3 regions of the Methylobacterium nigriterrae genome follow, and region 3 is predicted to be linked to each of the others. Evidence: predicted binding sites of a transcription regulator. Region 3 holds the regulator's gene; each other region holds the start of a gene.

Region 1 (4,922 bases), on a different contig from region 3:
GGGGCGAGCCGTCGGCGTTGTCGATCACGCGGTCCGAGAACTGGACCTGCTCGATCCCCCGCAGGGTGTCGGTGCCCTCCGGTCCCGTGACGATGATGGCCCCCGAGGCGCCGAGGCTGATCTGCGCCGCCCCGAGGGCATAGGCGAAGATCGCCCGGTCGATGCCGGCGCCGCCGTTGATGGCGTCGTCCCCGGCGCCCCCGATGAAGCTGTCGTCGCCGGCCGCGCCGTTGAGGACGTCGTTGCCGGCCCCGCCCACTAGGAAGTCCGCGGCGCTGCCGCCCGTCACCGTGTCGTTGCCCTGGCCGGCATTGACGTAGTGGCTCTGCGCCTCGCGGCCCGCCACCGGGCCGAGCGCGTCGCTGCCCGAGGTGCCGAGCGCGACCACCCGGAAGGCGTCCCCGCGCTGCGTGCCGGCCACGAGGTCCCGCACGTCGAAGGTGAGGCCGGTGGTGGCGGCCACGAAGGTGATGCCCTCGTCGTCGAAGCGGCTGACGGGCCCGGTCAGCGCGTCGCCGGCGCCCTCCGCCTGCAGGCGGACGGCGAGGCCGCCGTCCTGGTTGGCGCCGGTCTGCCCGTCATTGGCGTTGCCGTTGCCGACCTCGGCCGAGGTGAAGGTCAGACGGACCTGCCCGGGCGCCGCGGCCGAGATGTCGGCGCGGTCGCTGCCCTCGCCGAGATTCGTCCGGTCGGCCCCGTCCGTCGAGACGTTGAACAGCACGGTGTCGTTGCCGGTCCCGCCCGTGATCACGTCGTCGCCGGTGCCGCCGCTGATGACGTCGTTGCCGGCCCCGCCGTTCAGCGTGTCGTTGCCGCCGCGCCCGTCGATCACGTCGTTGCCGTCGAGGCTGTCGCCGGCCTCCGAGCCGATCAAATTGTCGTTGCCCTCGCTCACCGCCGTGGCGCCGAGGCGCGCCTGCGCGAGCAGGTAGTTGCCGAGTTCCGCCTCGTCCGTGAAGGCGCGGCCGCTGCCGATCACCTGGCCCTGCGGGTTCGTGAAGGAGTCGCGCTGGTCGGCGAGCTGCGGCAGGCCGGCCGAGCCGGCACCCGCCGCGAAGAGCGGGATGATCTGGTTCGAGTGGTTGGTGGAGAAGAACAGTCCCTCCGGCACGCCGTCCCCGTCCCGGTCGGGCTGCACGGGCTGGTAGGGGATCGTGGCGCCCTCGGGGCCAAAGAACAGGTGGTCGTGATCGGCGGTGACGATCAGCAGCGTGTCCTCGAAGGTCGCCCGGCTCGTCGGCGCGTTGATGAAGTCGACGACCGTCTTCACGGCGTTGTTGAAGTCGATGTACTCCTCGATCATGCGGCCGCGGTTGTTCGCGTGCATGGCGCGGTCCACGGCGCCGCCCTCGATCATCAGGTAGAGGCCGTCCGGATCGGCGTTCAGCTTGTTGAGCGCCGCGAGCGACAGTTCCGAGAGGGTGGCGGAGGATTCGAGCCGCGGCACGCTGAACGGGATCTCGGTGGCGTTCGGCGCGGCCGCGCCCGAGCGGTTGAAGTTGTTGCTCGTGAACGCCTTCGAGATCATGGCGAGGCGCTCGGCCGTCGGCGTCCCGGTGCCGGCGGCCTGGATCGCGGCGCGGTCCTGCAGCAGGTCCCAGCTCGCCCCGTCCTGCGAGCGGTAGGTGTCGGCCTTCAGCGAGTTCCAGAGATCGGCACCGATCCACTGGTAGTCGGGCGCGGTGCGCAGGCGGCCGTTATCGTCGTAATCCGGGTTGCCGGTGCCCGCGATGACGTCGAGCGTTCCCGAGCCGAACATCTCGAGCGCGATCTGGTTGGCGTTGGCGCGGCTGATGTTGTGGGCGCCGCCCGTTGCCGAGGGGGTCGCGTCGCTGAACTGCACCGTGGTGACGACGCCGGTGGCCTTGCCCTGCTGCTTGGCGAGCTCGGCGATCGAGTACAGCTCGGCGCCGTTGCCGTCGACGTCGATGGCGTTGTTGTAGGTCTTGTCGCCGGTGGCGATCGACGAGGCGGTGTTGCCGGAATCCGGATAGGTGTTGCGGTTCCACTCGTAGCCCGCGAAGGCGCGCGGCTGGCCGTTCGGATCGAGCCCGGAGACCCGCGCGAAGTCGTAGTTCCTGACCGGGTCGTAGACCACCGCCGGGTTCTGGGCGAGGCCGGTCTCGCCGGGCACCGGCGTGGTGCGGGTGTCGAGCGGATAGACCGATTGCGCGGTCGCCGCGAAGGTCGGCCCGTCGGCGATCAGCACCGTCCCGGCCGCGCCCGCGCGGGCGTCACCGTCGGCCAGGCCCTTCAGGTAGAGGCGGGTCGCCTCCAGCGTGTTGAAGCCCGCCCCGTCGGCGATCATGATGACGATGTTCTTGATCGGTCCTGCATTGGCCATGACGACGCGCAGCCTCCGTTGCGGGCGTGAACGAGGCGCGCCTGTTGTCGTCCTGGACCGCCCCGTCTTGTCGCGGCCGATGCGTGATCTGCGTGGGCCACCGAAAGCTGATAGGGCCGGTTTTGCGACGGGCCGATGAAACTTTGCCGGCAGACCGCGCGGCGATGATCTGAATATCGCCGTGATCGACCGGCCGAAACCGCGAGCGCTCGCGTATTCGCGTCCGCACGTCTTGAATATACATTTAATCCGCGTCGACGCCGGGCAAAATGACGCGCGTTCCCGCTGCCGGCGCGGCGTCGGGCCTCGCCGGTCGGCGCGGCATGGGCGGCAGGTTCCGGCCTCGCGGACGAGGGATCGGCCGCCCCGGCTCAGTCGACAAGGGATCGGCCGCTTCCGGCCCAGTGGTCGAGGGATCGGCCGCTTCCGGCTCAGTCGACAAGGGATCGGCCGCTTCCGGCCTCAGTGGGCGGGGGCGTTCCTGAGCCAGACCGCCGAGGCGATCGCGAGCGGCTCCAGCGGCAGCACCACGCGGCCGTGCCGCCGTCCCCACAGCTTCAGGCCGTCGAACTCGACGGCCCGGATGGTCAGCCAGGAGCCGAAGGGGAAGGTCGCCTCGGTGCCCTCGCCGGGGCCGAAGCATTCCTCGAAGGCGATCGGGTCGACCATGATCTGATCGTATTTCTGCAGGTGCTCCAGCATCGAGACCTTGGAGCGGAACAGCCCGCGGTCGCGGTTGAAGGAGGCGAAGCAGGGCTCGACCTCCGAAAGCGTCACCCGGATCTTGCTGCCGATGCGCAGATAGGGCGGGTTCGGCCCCGCCTCCCCGAAATTCGCCGGGCTCCAGCCAGCCTCGATCATCAGCGACTGGGCGAGCGTGACCGGCTCGGGCGGCGCGGCGGCCCGGAGCCCGTCCGCGATGTCGGCCGGGGCCGGGCCGGGCGGGCCGCGGACCGCGCCGGCATCGATGTCGCAGCCGGGAGAGGCCATGGGGCGTCTCTTCCTGTCGTCAGCGTCGCGGCCTGCACTATCGCGCAGGGCGGGACGCGTGGCGACCCTCGATTTCGAGGCAGGCCGGAAGGATGATTCCGGTCGGGTGCGGGCCTACGCCTCCTCGTCGTCCTCGTCGGTCCGGCGCATGCCCTTGAGCTTGGCGAAGACCGAATCCGCGTCGAGGCGCTCGTCGCGGCCGCCGGCGCGATGGTCGTCGGCCTCCTCGTGCCCGGCCTCTGGCGCGGTCGAGACCTCGGCGGGCAGCAGCGAGGCGCCGGCATCGGCCGCCACGGCGGGGCGGTCCTTGGCGGCGCGCTGCACCTCGAAGTCGAGGTCGATCTGCGTGCACAGCCCGAGCGTCACCGGGTCCATCGGCTGCAGCGAGCCCGAGTTCCAGTGGGTGCGCTCGCGGATCTGCTGGATCGTCGACTTGGTGGTGCCGACGAGCCGGATGACCTGCGCGTCCTTCAGCTCGGGATGGTTGCGCAGCAGCCAGAGGATCGCGTTCGGGCGGTCCTGGCGCCGGGAGAGCGGGGTGTAGCGCGGGCCCTTGGTGGTGCGCTTCACCTCGGGCAGCTTCACCTTCGACACGGCGACCTTAAGGCGGTAGCTCGGCGACTTCTGCGCCTTCTCGATCTCGTCGCGGGTGAGCTGGCCCGTGGTGATCGGGTCGAGCCCCTTGATGCCTGCCGCCACCTCGCCGTCGGCGATGCCCTTCACCTCGAGGGGGTGCAGCTTGCAGAAGTCGGCGATCTGCTCGAAGGCGAGCGAGGTGTTCTCGACGAGCCACACGGCGGTCGCCTTCGGCATCAGCGGACCCTGGGACATCGGGGCAACTCCAACGAATGGGCGGGGACGGGCTCGGGGCTCGCGCGGACGATGGTCCGCGGGCTCCGGCCCGGCTTTCCGAGGGTCCGGAGCATCCCGTCTCACGCTGTAAAAGGGGAATGCCATCTATATAGGTTCCAAGGGCTTCCGCGCAATCGGGATCGACCGCCCGTCCCGGACGCGGGCCCCCTCAGGCGCCGAGGAAGGCGAGCGCGATCTCGGAGAATTCCGGCGTGCGCAGGTAGCCGTAGGATTTGTGGCGGTTCGGCGCCCCGTCCGGGCGGCGATAGGCGTTGTGCACCGGCACGTCGAGGGCCCGGGCGCCGCGGGAATTCGGCGCGAAATCCTCGCCGAGCCGGGCCGCCACCGTGGCGACGTCTCCGGGGTCGGAGAGGTTCGTCCAGGCCCGCGCGCTGTCCGGCATGCGGGCCTGCCCGTGCTCGGCCTCGATCTCCTGCCGCACCTCGACGAGGCCGAGCGGCGCCCCCAGGGTAACGAGGTGCTCGACGCGCACGCCCCGCCCGCCCCGGTCGAGCAGGCGCAGGCAATCGTAGGCGATGATCGCGCCCATCGAGTGGGCGGCGAGGAGGATGCGCCGCCCCCGGTGCCGCGCCAGGCAGGCGGCGAGCCGCGACCGGGCGGCTTCGCGGAAGTCCCGGTCCTTGTGGTAGTTCCAGAGGTCGTCGAGCCGGTACTCGAGGATGGCGTCGTCGAGCAGGGTCAGCCCCGTGGCGCTCTCGACCCGGCCGAGCGTCCG
Region 2 (4,922 bases), on a different contig from region 3:
ATCCTACCCGAGGTTTTTTTGCAGCAGCGGCGGGATGGGCGCGGCCAACCCTCTCCCCGCTCTGCCCGATACGCTCCTATTGAGGATGGCCATGGCCAAGACCGAGAAATTCAAGAAGGCCGCACAGGACGCTGCGGAAACGGAGGCCAAGATTGTGGCCGCCGTTCACAAGCTGGTTGCCAAGTTCCAAGCGAAGGCGCAGCGGGCCGCCGAGCGGCTGAAGACCGCCAAGGGTGACGACAAGCGCGCGATCTACCGCCGCCGGTTCGAGCTCTATGGTGACGTCGCGAGCGACCTGGAAGAGCGGGTCCGTCGGCTACGCAGCGGCCCGGAGGACAGGGACACCTAAGCGGCCTTGCGGCGGCCTTTGCGGTTCTTGCGCGGCGGCTCAACGGCTGACACGGCCTCAGTGCCCATCTCTTCGGTGCCGTCATCGCCGCGCGAAGCCAGCTCCTGCACGCGCCGCGCCTGGTCCGGGTCGATTTCGGCAGTGAGGATCATGGCCGTGAAGGCAGCCCGACTGACCTGCTTCTTGGAGGCTTCAGGGTGGTGCCGACGAACCGCTGCCAGGAGGTCCTTTGGCTTTATGTCCGGCGTCGCCAACGTCGTGATGGTCCGTGCGACCCCATCCAGTCCGCTCATGCGCGCCTCCTCACGTGATGGACGACAGGAAGAGCCACAGCTTATTGCGTCAAGGAGCTATTGCCACGAAAATATCATTATGTGCTGTATTTGGGCACGATGCGACCAAGTGGGATCTTACTGTATATCTCGAAACATGCGCCTCGTCTGTTAGTTGCTTGAACAGACTGAGAGCTATCCCGCAACTTCGTCCTGAGCTCGCATTTGCTCGTAGCGCTGGCGCATGAGCCGGTACTCGGTCGGGATGTCCCGCATGGAGATCATGCCCATGACCTGCGCCTCCTGCATCACGGGCAGGTGCCGGAAGTGGCCGTCGAGCATCTTCTGGAGCGCGTCGGCCAAGCATTCCTCGACGTCGATCGTCTGCGGATCTGATGTCATCACAGCCCGGACCGGCGTGAGTTGCGGGTCCAGCTCGACCGCGATGACCCGGGCGATCACGTCGCGCTCGCTGATGATGCCGATGAGGCCGCCCCCCTCCGTGACGGCGAGCGCGCCGACGTGATGCTCGCGCAACCTCCGGCACACCTCTGTAACTGTGGCCGCAACGTCGATGGCGTGGAGGGACCGACCACGCACTAGTTCACCAACGCTACGGATGATCATGACCGACCTCCACTGACGCAGTGCCAGGATAATCGGCAGGCGCGTCGGGAGGTTCACGAAACGGTCATATGGTGGGAGAGCCGGTCAGCTACCGCCAGAACGGCTTGGCATCGACCAGATCCTTGTGTGCGTCGGCGGCGGCCGCCAGGAGCTTGCGCGTGCGTGCCTCAAGGTCGGCGGCCGTGATGCCTGCCGCGAACAGGGCCGAGGCACCCGCATGCTCCCCCGCGATGTTCCGCACGACCTCATGGCCCGTGGCGATGTCGTTGAGGGCACCGAGGTGATCCTGCAGCTCGGAGAGCGCTTTGACGAAGGTGACGTGACGCTTCACCGCCTTCTTGGCCGGGTAGAGACCGGCGAAGAACTCGGCCCCGTAGCGCAATTTTTTGGCGGCGATGCGTACTTGGTGCCGGTCCACTGGGCTGAGTACGTCGAGATCGCGGCCGCGCCGCTTCACCTGACGTCGGCGTCGATCGAGTTCACGCGCCGCAAACTCACGTGCGGCCTCCTCGCGCAGTGTCACACGCTCTTCGGCCTCGTCTCCGAGCCAGGGGCCGGCGTTGATCCAGCCGACGAGATCGAGCAGCAGCGCGCGCCATTCCGCCGACTGCAGCAGCGTCCGGATGGACTCGTAGGCTTGTGTGCGCCGGCCTTCGAGCTGCGTCTCCAGGTTGAGCAGCCCGGGCTCGTCCGGGTGCCGCTCGCGCTCTGCCGGCAGCGTGGTGGCAAGGAAGACGTCGAGGTTGCGGGCATGGCCCAGCGGCTCCGTCATCCGCTTCAGCTCAACCCGGAGGCGGGCACCTTGCGGATCGTCGATGAGGTCTCCGAACAGCGAGAAGGCCGAGCGCAATCGCCGGATCGCGACGCGCACCTGATGCAGGGCGTTCGCGTCGCGGCCCAGCAGCAGAATGTCTTCGTTCAGCCGCATGTGGCGCAAGCAGGCATGTGACACGGCCTGGAACGCCTCGGCCGCGCTCATGTCCTCGCGCAGCGGCACAGGCTCGGCCTTGCGCACACGGTCGAGTTCGCTTGAAGCCAGCACGTAGCCGCGCTCGGCCTTGCTGCGGACCCCAAGGCGTAGCGGGATGAGAGAGGCGACCGCATGGGCCAGGGCGAACACGTCGCCGGCCACGCCGTCCTTCAGCTCCAGCTCCACCTCGCAGATCGGAATGGTCCTGTCGCCCGCAACCGGCGCCGTGATCCGGCCTGTGTCGAGGGCAACCTCGATGCGGGATCGGCCCTGCTCGACCAGGTACCTGCGCCGCGTCACGGCGGTGGTGAACAGAGGCTGCAGGGCGTCCTTGCGGGCGAGCACCTTGGCGAGGGGCGTGTCGGCCAAGACCCCGAGGTCCGGCTGCGGACCGGCAACCTCCTGCTCCCATTCGGGCCGGTCGAAGAGGCCATCACCCCCGGCCTTGAGGGTCTGGATGAAGCGCTCGCCGCTCCGGCGCACCCGCAGCCCGAGCCCGGCCTGGCGCAGGCTCTGGTCGGTCGTGTCGAAGTAAACCGATTCCAGATCCGCCTCGCCCTGCTCGGAAGCCTCCTGCAGGAGCGGGTGGCTCTGCAACGTGGTGAGGTCGGAGGGCTCGCATTCCAGCTTCAGCTCAATCTCGCGCGGTCCGGTCATCCAGTCCTTCCTGCTGCCATGATGGCCACAACACGCCCACACTGGTGCGCGCTGCGGTTTCGGATCAGCAACGCGCCGAGGGAGGCTCCGGATCAAACCCGAGCGCGTTCCATCACAAGGTAGGGATCCTGGCGGCACCGAAGAGCATAGACAGGGACATGGCAGGCGGAGAGCTTCGATAGCGCCGACCGAGTCCGGCAAGTTGGCCCATGCTTCTCAGGCTTGTCATGGAAGCCTGATCCTATCACCGACCCTCCATGCACCTTCGAGGTGGTGACGATGATGCCTGACGAACGCACGCCTCACGATGCCGACATTGAGGCGATCCGCCGCGAGCTCGCCGACAGCTACGACGAGGAGTTCGAGCTGGAGCTCGAAGATGAGCGCCTGGAGCGTCTTGAGGCGCGTTCCGACGAGGCGCGACCGGATGGCCTGAGCCGCAAGATCTACTTCCGCGAGCTGCTGCGGCTGCAGCACGAGCTGGTGCAGCTTCAGGACTGGATACAGGACCGGAAGCTGCGGGTGGTGGTGCTGTTTGAAGGCCGCGACTCGGCCGGCAAGGGCGGCGTGATTAAGCGCGTCACTCAGCGCCTCAACCCACGCGTCTGCCGGGTGGCCGCCCTGCCCGCCCCAAGCGAGCGCGAGCGCAGCCAGTGGTACTTCCAGCGCTACGTCGCCCACCTGCCGGCTTGCGGCGAGATCGTGCTGTTCGACCGCTCCTGGTACAACCGAACCGGTGTCGAGCGGGTCATGGGCTTCTGCAGCGAGGCCGATGTCGAGGAGTTCTTCCGCTCGGTGCCAGAGTTCGAGCGCATGCTGGTGCGCTCGGGCATCGTGCTGCTGAAGTACTGGTTCTCGATCACGGATGCCGAGCAGGAACTTCGCTTCCGCATGCGGATCGAGGATCCACTCAAGCAGTGGAAGCTCTCGCCGATGGACGTTGAATCGCGCCGCCGCTGGGAAGATTACACGAAGGCGAAGGAGGACATGCTGGCGCGCACCCACATCCCCGAGGCGCCCTGGTGGGTGGTCGAGGCCGTGAACAAGAAGAGCGCGCGCCTGAACTGTATCAGCCACCTCTTGGAACAGATCCCCTACGGGGAGGTCGAACACCCACCCGTCCAGCTGCCGCCGCGTGAGCGCCACGCCGACTACGTACGCGGGCCGGTCCCGGCCGAGATGTACGTGCCGTCCCGTTACTGAGAAGGTCGGGCGACGCGCATGAGATGGGTGGTCAGCGGATGCGCCGCCGGCTCCACCCCACAGGCTCTTTTTCCACATCCCGAAGAGCCGTGACGCTGCAGGCATGACAGGAGCATCCTGAGTTTTCATGGCTGGGCGCGCAGAACTGACATGAGGGGTGCAGACGCCAGGATGCCACGCAGCTTCTGCGCGTTAGGACGGCGATACGTTGGGCTTGCAGCACTGCTTGCGTCGAGCTCCGCGGCCATTGCGCAACCGACGCTTGACGTTCTCAGCGAGGCCACGCGCGTCGCCGCCGAGGGGGTAGCCATCGGCTCCGACGCGGGCGCGGGCGGCGATCCTCAGACCTCTGTCGCTCAGCCGGTTTTCTCGGCTCGGCGCTCGGCGGAGGTGACGACCTCGATCGAGGAGCTGCTGGGACCGGCCGGAGATCCGGGCGGGTTCCGAGCCTTCCTGCGCACGCGCGGCATCAACTACGACTTGATCTACTTTACTGAAGCCGTTCACACCGTGCGCGGTGGCATGTGGCGAGGCACCGCGACGCTCGGGCTGGTGGATGTCGATGTCGACGTCGACCTTGATATCCTGGCAGGCTGGCAGGGTGGAGCGCTTCACACGACCTTCTACCAGATCCACGGCACCGGCGCGTCGCGCTCCTTCGTCGGCAATCTGCTGACCGTTAGCGACATCGAGGCCCTGTCGTCCACCCGCCTCAACGAGCTGTGGTTCGAGCAGAGCCTGTTCGATGGCCGCGTCGCCGTGCGCGTTGGACAGCTCGCCACCGACACCGAGTACATGGTGAGCCAGACCGGTATCCTGTTCACCAACGGGTCGTTCGGCTGGC
Region 3 (4,922 bases):
GATGAGCTGGGGCGGGAACACGGCCGGGATGCTGGCCGAGGCGGTGAGCACGTCGCGGAACAGATCGACCGCGTTCGGCGCGCCGCTCGCCGCGATGGCGCCCATGTTCCAGATCACGGCGCGCTGCGAATCGAGGTTCGTCGTCACCACGAGGAGGCGCCGGCCCTTGGCGTGCTCCTCGGCCACCGCGGCGAGGAGGTCCGGCGTGACGTAGCGCCCGATCAGGTCGCGCAGGCGGCCGTCCCCGAACAGGCCCGAGCCGAACAGCACGTTGGTGAGGCTCGGCGACTGCACCAGCGTCGCGGCGACGCCGCTCGTGTAGATGTCGGTGAGGTAGGGATCGTAGGCCGGCCCGAGGAACGCGAAGGGCGCGATCAGCGCGCCCGTGCTCACGCCCGAGACGAGGGAGAATTCCGGCCGGGTGCCGGAGGCGGTCCAGCCGTTCAGGATGCCGGCCCCGTAGGCGCCGTCGCCGCCGCCGCCCGACAGGGCGAGATAGTTGAAGGCCTGGCGCTTGGCCTCGGGCCGCGCGGCCATCTCGGCGAAGGTCTCGGAGGAAGCGTCCGCGAAGGCGCGGGCGGCGGGGATGCCCGGCACGCTCGCGTACGCCGCCTGCTCGGCGGTGTAGGGAATCCGCGGAATAGACGAGCAGGCGGCGAGATGACCCGCCAGCCCGAGCGCGAGGGCGCCGCGCAACCAATCCAACCGACGTGCCATCGCCAAGTCCCAGCGCTCAAGCTTCCGATTGCACCCCCAACCGAACGAGCTTGGCCATTCTAGCGTTCCCGGCCGAGCGCGGCAATTGACGCGACGGTGATCGGCTGATGCAAGGCCGCCACAGGCGCCGGCGTCGTGAGCGGCCGGCCGGCGCGGCGCGGCCATTGCCGGTGGAAACCGCGGACGCCCGGCGGCCGAGTCTGATCGTCGACTCTTGCATCGTCCACGAGGCCTCTTGTAGGTTCGGACCGTTGCCGCAGGGAACACGCGCGGCGGCCATCACCAGTGGCGCACACGGACGGATTTCGCACCGGCAGGCTCCGCATGGACGCGGCTCGCACGCGGGCCGCGTTGGGCCTCGTGCGTCCGAACCGCGTCGGGTCCGCCGGGGGGCGGAAGCGGTGATCGCAGCGTTCGGAGGGGGCGATGACGGAAGCGAGCCTGAGCTGGACGGACGAGCGCGTCGACCTTCTGCGCCGCCTGTGGGAAGACGGCCAGAGCGCCAGCAAGATCGCCGCGCAGCTCGGCGGCGTCACCCGCAACGCGGTCATCGGCAAGGTGCACCGGCTGGGTCTCGCCGGCCGGGTCAAGCCGGTGGCCGGCGCCCCCGTGAACGGCCGCAAGCGGCCCCTGCGCGAGGCCGAGGGCGAGATCGAGGCCGCGACCGTGGCCGAGATCGCCGCCGACGCGCCCGAGCCGATCGCGATCGCCTCGCACCGCCCGGCCCCCGATTTCCCGCCGGCCGCGGCGCCGGCCTCGGCCGCCGACCAGGTGCCGCTCGCGGTCTCGGAGCGGGTCACGATCATGGATCTGCGCGAATCGATGTGCCGCTGGCCGATGGGCGACCCGACGACCCCCGAGTTCCGATTCTGCGGCGGCCGCGCCATCACCGGCCTGCCCTATTGCAGCCACCACGCCCAGATCGCCTACCAGCCCGCCGCCGAGCGCAAGCGGGACCGGAGGGTCGCGGGCTTCCGCTGAGGCCGGCCGGCGCCGCGCGCCTCGCCCGCGCGGGAGAATCCGCGGAACGCGGACCGGGCGCGGGATGCGCCCTGTCCGGAAGGACCTCGCCCTGTCCCCCACGGCAGAGGGGACGCGAGCCCGATCCTGTCCGGCCGCGCCCTACTCGACGCCTGAGAACATCTCGTCGAAGGAATAGCCGGAGCCGCGCACGGTGCGGATCGGGTCGGACTGGCGCGGGCGGTTGATCGCCTTGCGCAGGCGCCCGACATGGACGTCGACCGTGCGCTCGTCGATGTAGACGTCGTGGCCCCAGACGCCGTCGAGGAGCTGCTCGCGCGAGAACACCCGGCCCGGGCTCTGCATCAGGAACTCGAGGAGCTTGAACTCGGTGGGGCCGAGATGGATCTCGCGGCCCGAGCGGCGGATCCGGTGGCTCATCCGGTCGAGCTCGATGTCGCCCGCGATCAGGAGGCTGGCCACGTGGGCGGGCTTGGCGCGCCGCAGGAGCGCGCGCACGCGGGCGAGGAGTTCCGGCACCGAGAACGGCTTGACGATGTAGTCGTCCGCGCCCGTGCCGAGGCCGCGGATGCGGTCGCCCTCCTCGCCGCGAGCGGTCAGCATGATGATCGGCAGGCGCTCGGTCTCGCGGCGCGCCCGGATGCGGCGGCACAGCTCGATGCCGGACAGGCCCGGAAGCATCCAGTCGAGCAGGATCAGGTCGGGCAGTTGCTCGTGCAGGCGCAGGTCGGCCTCGTCGCCGCGCACGGCCGAGTCGACGATGTAGCCCTCGGCCTCGAGGTTGTAGCGGAGGAGGAGCGTGAGGGCCTCCTCGTCCTCGACGATCAGGATGCGGGTGCTCATGGTCTCGTCAAAGCCGGATCGCCTCAGGCCCCGGCCCGGGGCGCGATCGTGGCGTAGTTCGAGGCGTCGTCCTTCGGGCGGTCGGTCAGGGTCACGCCGGTGACGAGATAGTGGATCGTCTCGGCGATGTTGGTGGTGTGGTCGCCGATCCGCTCGACGTTCTTGGCGCAGAACAGGAGGTGCGTGCAGAACGAGATGTTGCGCGGGTCCTCCATCATGTAGGTCAGGAGCTCGCGGAACAGGGAGTTGTAGAGGGCGTCGATGGCGCCGTCGCGCTGCCAGACGTCGTGGGCGGCCTTGGTGTCGCGGGCCCCGTAGGCGTCGAGCACGTCCTTGAGCTGCTCCTGCACGAGGTCGCTCATGTGCTGGACGCCGAGCACGATCTTCTGCGGCTGGGCCTGATCGCTGATCGCCACGACGCGCTTGGCGATGTTCTTGGCGAGGTCCCCGATGCGCTCGAGGTCGCCCGAGACGCGGATCGCCGAGATCGTCTCGCGCAGGTCGATGGCGAGCGGCTGGCGGCGGGCGATGAGGAGCACGGCGCGCTCCTCGATCTCGCGCTGGAGCACGTCGAGGCGCTTGTCGGCCGCGATGACGTTCTGGGCGAGTGCGGTGTCGCGGCGCACGAGGGCGACGCTCGCATCCGCCATCATCTTCTCGGCGACGCCCCCCATCTCGGCGATCGAGCGGCGCAGGTCCTCGAGGTCGGTGTCGTAGGAGGTGACGATGTGCTCGGACATGGTCTGGCGTCCTCGATCGGCCCGCCGGGCGGGACCGCGGTGAGGGAGGGATGCGCCCGCGGGCGGCTCAGCCGAAGCGGCCGGTGATGTAGTCCTGCGTCTGCCGCTTCTCGGGATTCATGAAGATCCGGGTGGTGGGCCCGAACTCGACGAGCTCGCCGAGATACATGAAGGCCGTGAACTGCGAGATGCGGGCGGCCTGCTGCATGTTGTGGGTCACGATCGCGATCGTGAACTCGTCGCGCAGCTGCTCGATCAGCTCCTCGATGCGCCCCGTCGAGATCGGGTCCAGCGCCGAGGTCGGCTCGTCGAACAGGATCACCTCCGGGCGCTGGGCGACCGTCCGGGCGATGCAGAGGCGCTGCTGCTGGCCGCCCGAGAGGCCCATGCCGGACTGCCGGAGCTTGTCCTTGACCTCGTCCCAGAGCGCGGCCTTGCGCAGGGATTCCTCGACGCGCACGTCGAGTTCGGCCTTCGGCAGGCGCTCGTAGAGGCGGAGCCCGAAGGCGACGTTGTCGTAGATCGACATCGGGAAGGGCGTCGGCTTCTGGAACACCATGCCGACCCGGGCGCGCAGCTCGTTGAGGTCGACCTTGGGGTCGAGCACGTTCTGGCCGTCGAGCAGGATCTGCCCTTCGGCGCGCTGCTCGGGGTAGAGGCTGTAGATGCGGTTGAAGGTGCGCAGCAGCGTCGACTTCCCGCAGCCCGAGGGGCCGATCAGGGCCGTCACCTGCCGGTCGTGGAAGTTGAGGTTGATGCCCTTCAGCCCGTGGAAGGTCCCGTAATAGAAGTCGAGGTCCTTCACCGCGATGCGCACGGGCGCGCGCTCGTCGGCCTTATTGCGGCCGTTGGCCTGGGCGGCGGTGATCGCGGGGGCGACGCTCATCGGGGTGTCCTTCGCGAGGATGTCGCTGGGCGGTCGGGCGCGGCTCAGCGCGCCCGCTGTGGCTTGATGACGAGGCGGGCGAGGATCGACAGGCCGAGGATCGTCACCGTGATCAGGAGGGCGCCGGCCCAGGCCAGACCCTGCCAGTTCGGGTAGGGCGAGAGCGCGAACTGGTAGATCATCACCGGCAGGTTCGCGACGCCGCCCATCAGGTCGCGGCTGAACCAGGAATTGTTGTTGAGCGCCGTGAACAGTAGCGGCGCGGTCTCGCCGGCGATGCGGGCGAGCGCCAGGATGATGCCCGTGACGATGCCCGCCGAGGCGGCGCGCCAGGTCACGCTCATGATCACCCGGGAGGGGGGCGCACCGAGCGCCGCGCCGGCCTCGCGCAGGGAGCCCGGCACGAGCCGCAGCATGTCCTCGGTGGTGCGCACGATCACGGGCGTCGCGATGATGGCGAGCGCCACGCCGCCGGCCCAGCCCGAATAGGTGCCCATCGGCCGCACCATCAGGGTGTAGACGAACAGACCGATCAGGATCGATGGCGCCGAGAGCAGGATGTCGTTGAGGAAGCGGATCAGGTCGGCGAGCTTCGAGGCCCGGCCGTACTCGGCGAGGTAGGTGCCGGCCATGACGCCGACCGGCGTCGCCACCACGATGCCGATCAGGGTCAGCACGAGGCTGCCCAGGATCGCGTTGGCGATGCCCCCGCCCTCCGAGCCCGGGCCCGGCGTCGGCTGCGTGAGCAGGCTGGG

Evidence for each region. The regulator PhoB, encoded in region 3, activates phosphate uptake and scavenging genes when phosphate is short. The targets are predictions, from matches to a motif close to TGTCATNNANCTGTCAT.
Region 1: WDW90_RS16310 (alkaline phosphatase) is a predicted target of PhoB. The motif match lies at 2,469-2,485, and genes of this name have one in related genera.
Region 2: ppk2 (polyphosphate kinase 2) is a predicted target of PhoB. The motif match lies at 3,099-3,115, and genes of this name have one in related genera.

The regions. Positions count from the first base shown of each region.
Region 1 covers NZ_JBAWTG010000028.1:35,530-40,451, forward strand. The annotation lists gene WDW90_RS16310 (alkaline phosphatase) at 1-2,344, opposite strand, end outside; gene WDW90_RS16315 (hypothetical protein) at 2,807-3,334, opposite strand; gene WDW90_RS16320 (DUF1013 domain-containing protein) at 3,449-4,165, opposite strand; gene WDW90_RS16325 (lipase family protein) at 4,356-4,922, opposite strand, start outside.
Region 2 covers NZ_JBAWTG010000027.1:16,726-21,647, reverse strand. The annotation lists gene WDW90_RS15830 (hypothetical protein) at 92-349, shown strand; gene WDW90_RS15825 (hypothetical protein) at 346-642, opposite strand; gene WDW90_RS15820 (CBS domain-containing protein) at 817-1,158, opposite strand; gene WDW90_RS15815 (CYTH and CHAD domain-containing protein) at 1,337-2,875, opposite strand; gene ppk2 (polyphosphate kinase 2) at 3,155-4,078, shown strand; gene WDW90_RS15805 (carbohydrate porin) at 4,250-4,922, shown strand, end outside.
Region 3 covers NZ_JBAWTG010000020.1:40,208-45,129, reverse strand. The annotation lists gene WDW90_RS13155 (patatin-like phospholipase family protein) at 1-717, opposite strand, end outside; gene WDW90_RS13150 (GcrA family cell cycle regulator) at 1,144-1,698, shown strand; gene phoB (phosphate regulon transcriptional regulator PhoB) at 1,840-2,541, opposite strand; gene phoU (phosphate signaling complex protein PhoU) at 2,565-3,281, opposite strand; gene pstB (phosphate ABC transporter ATP-binding protein PstB) at 3,349-4,167, opposite strand; gene pstA (phosphate ABC transporter permease PstA) at 4,212-4,922, opposite strand, start outside.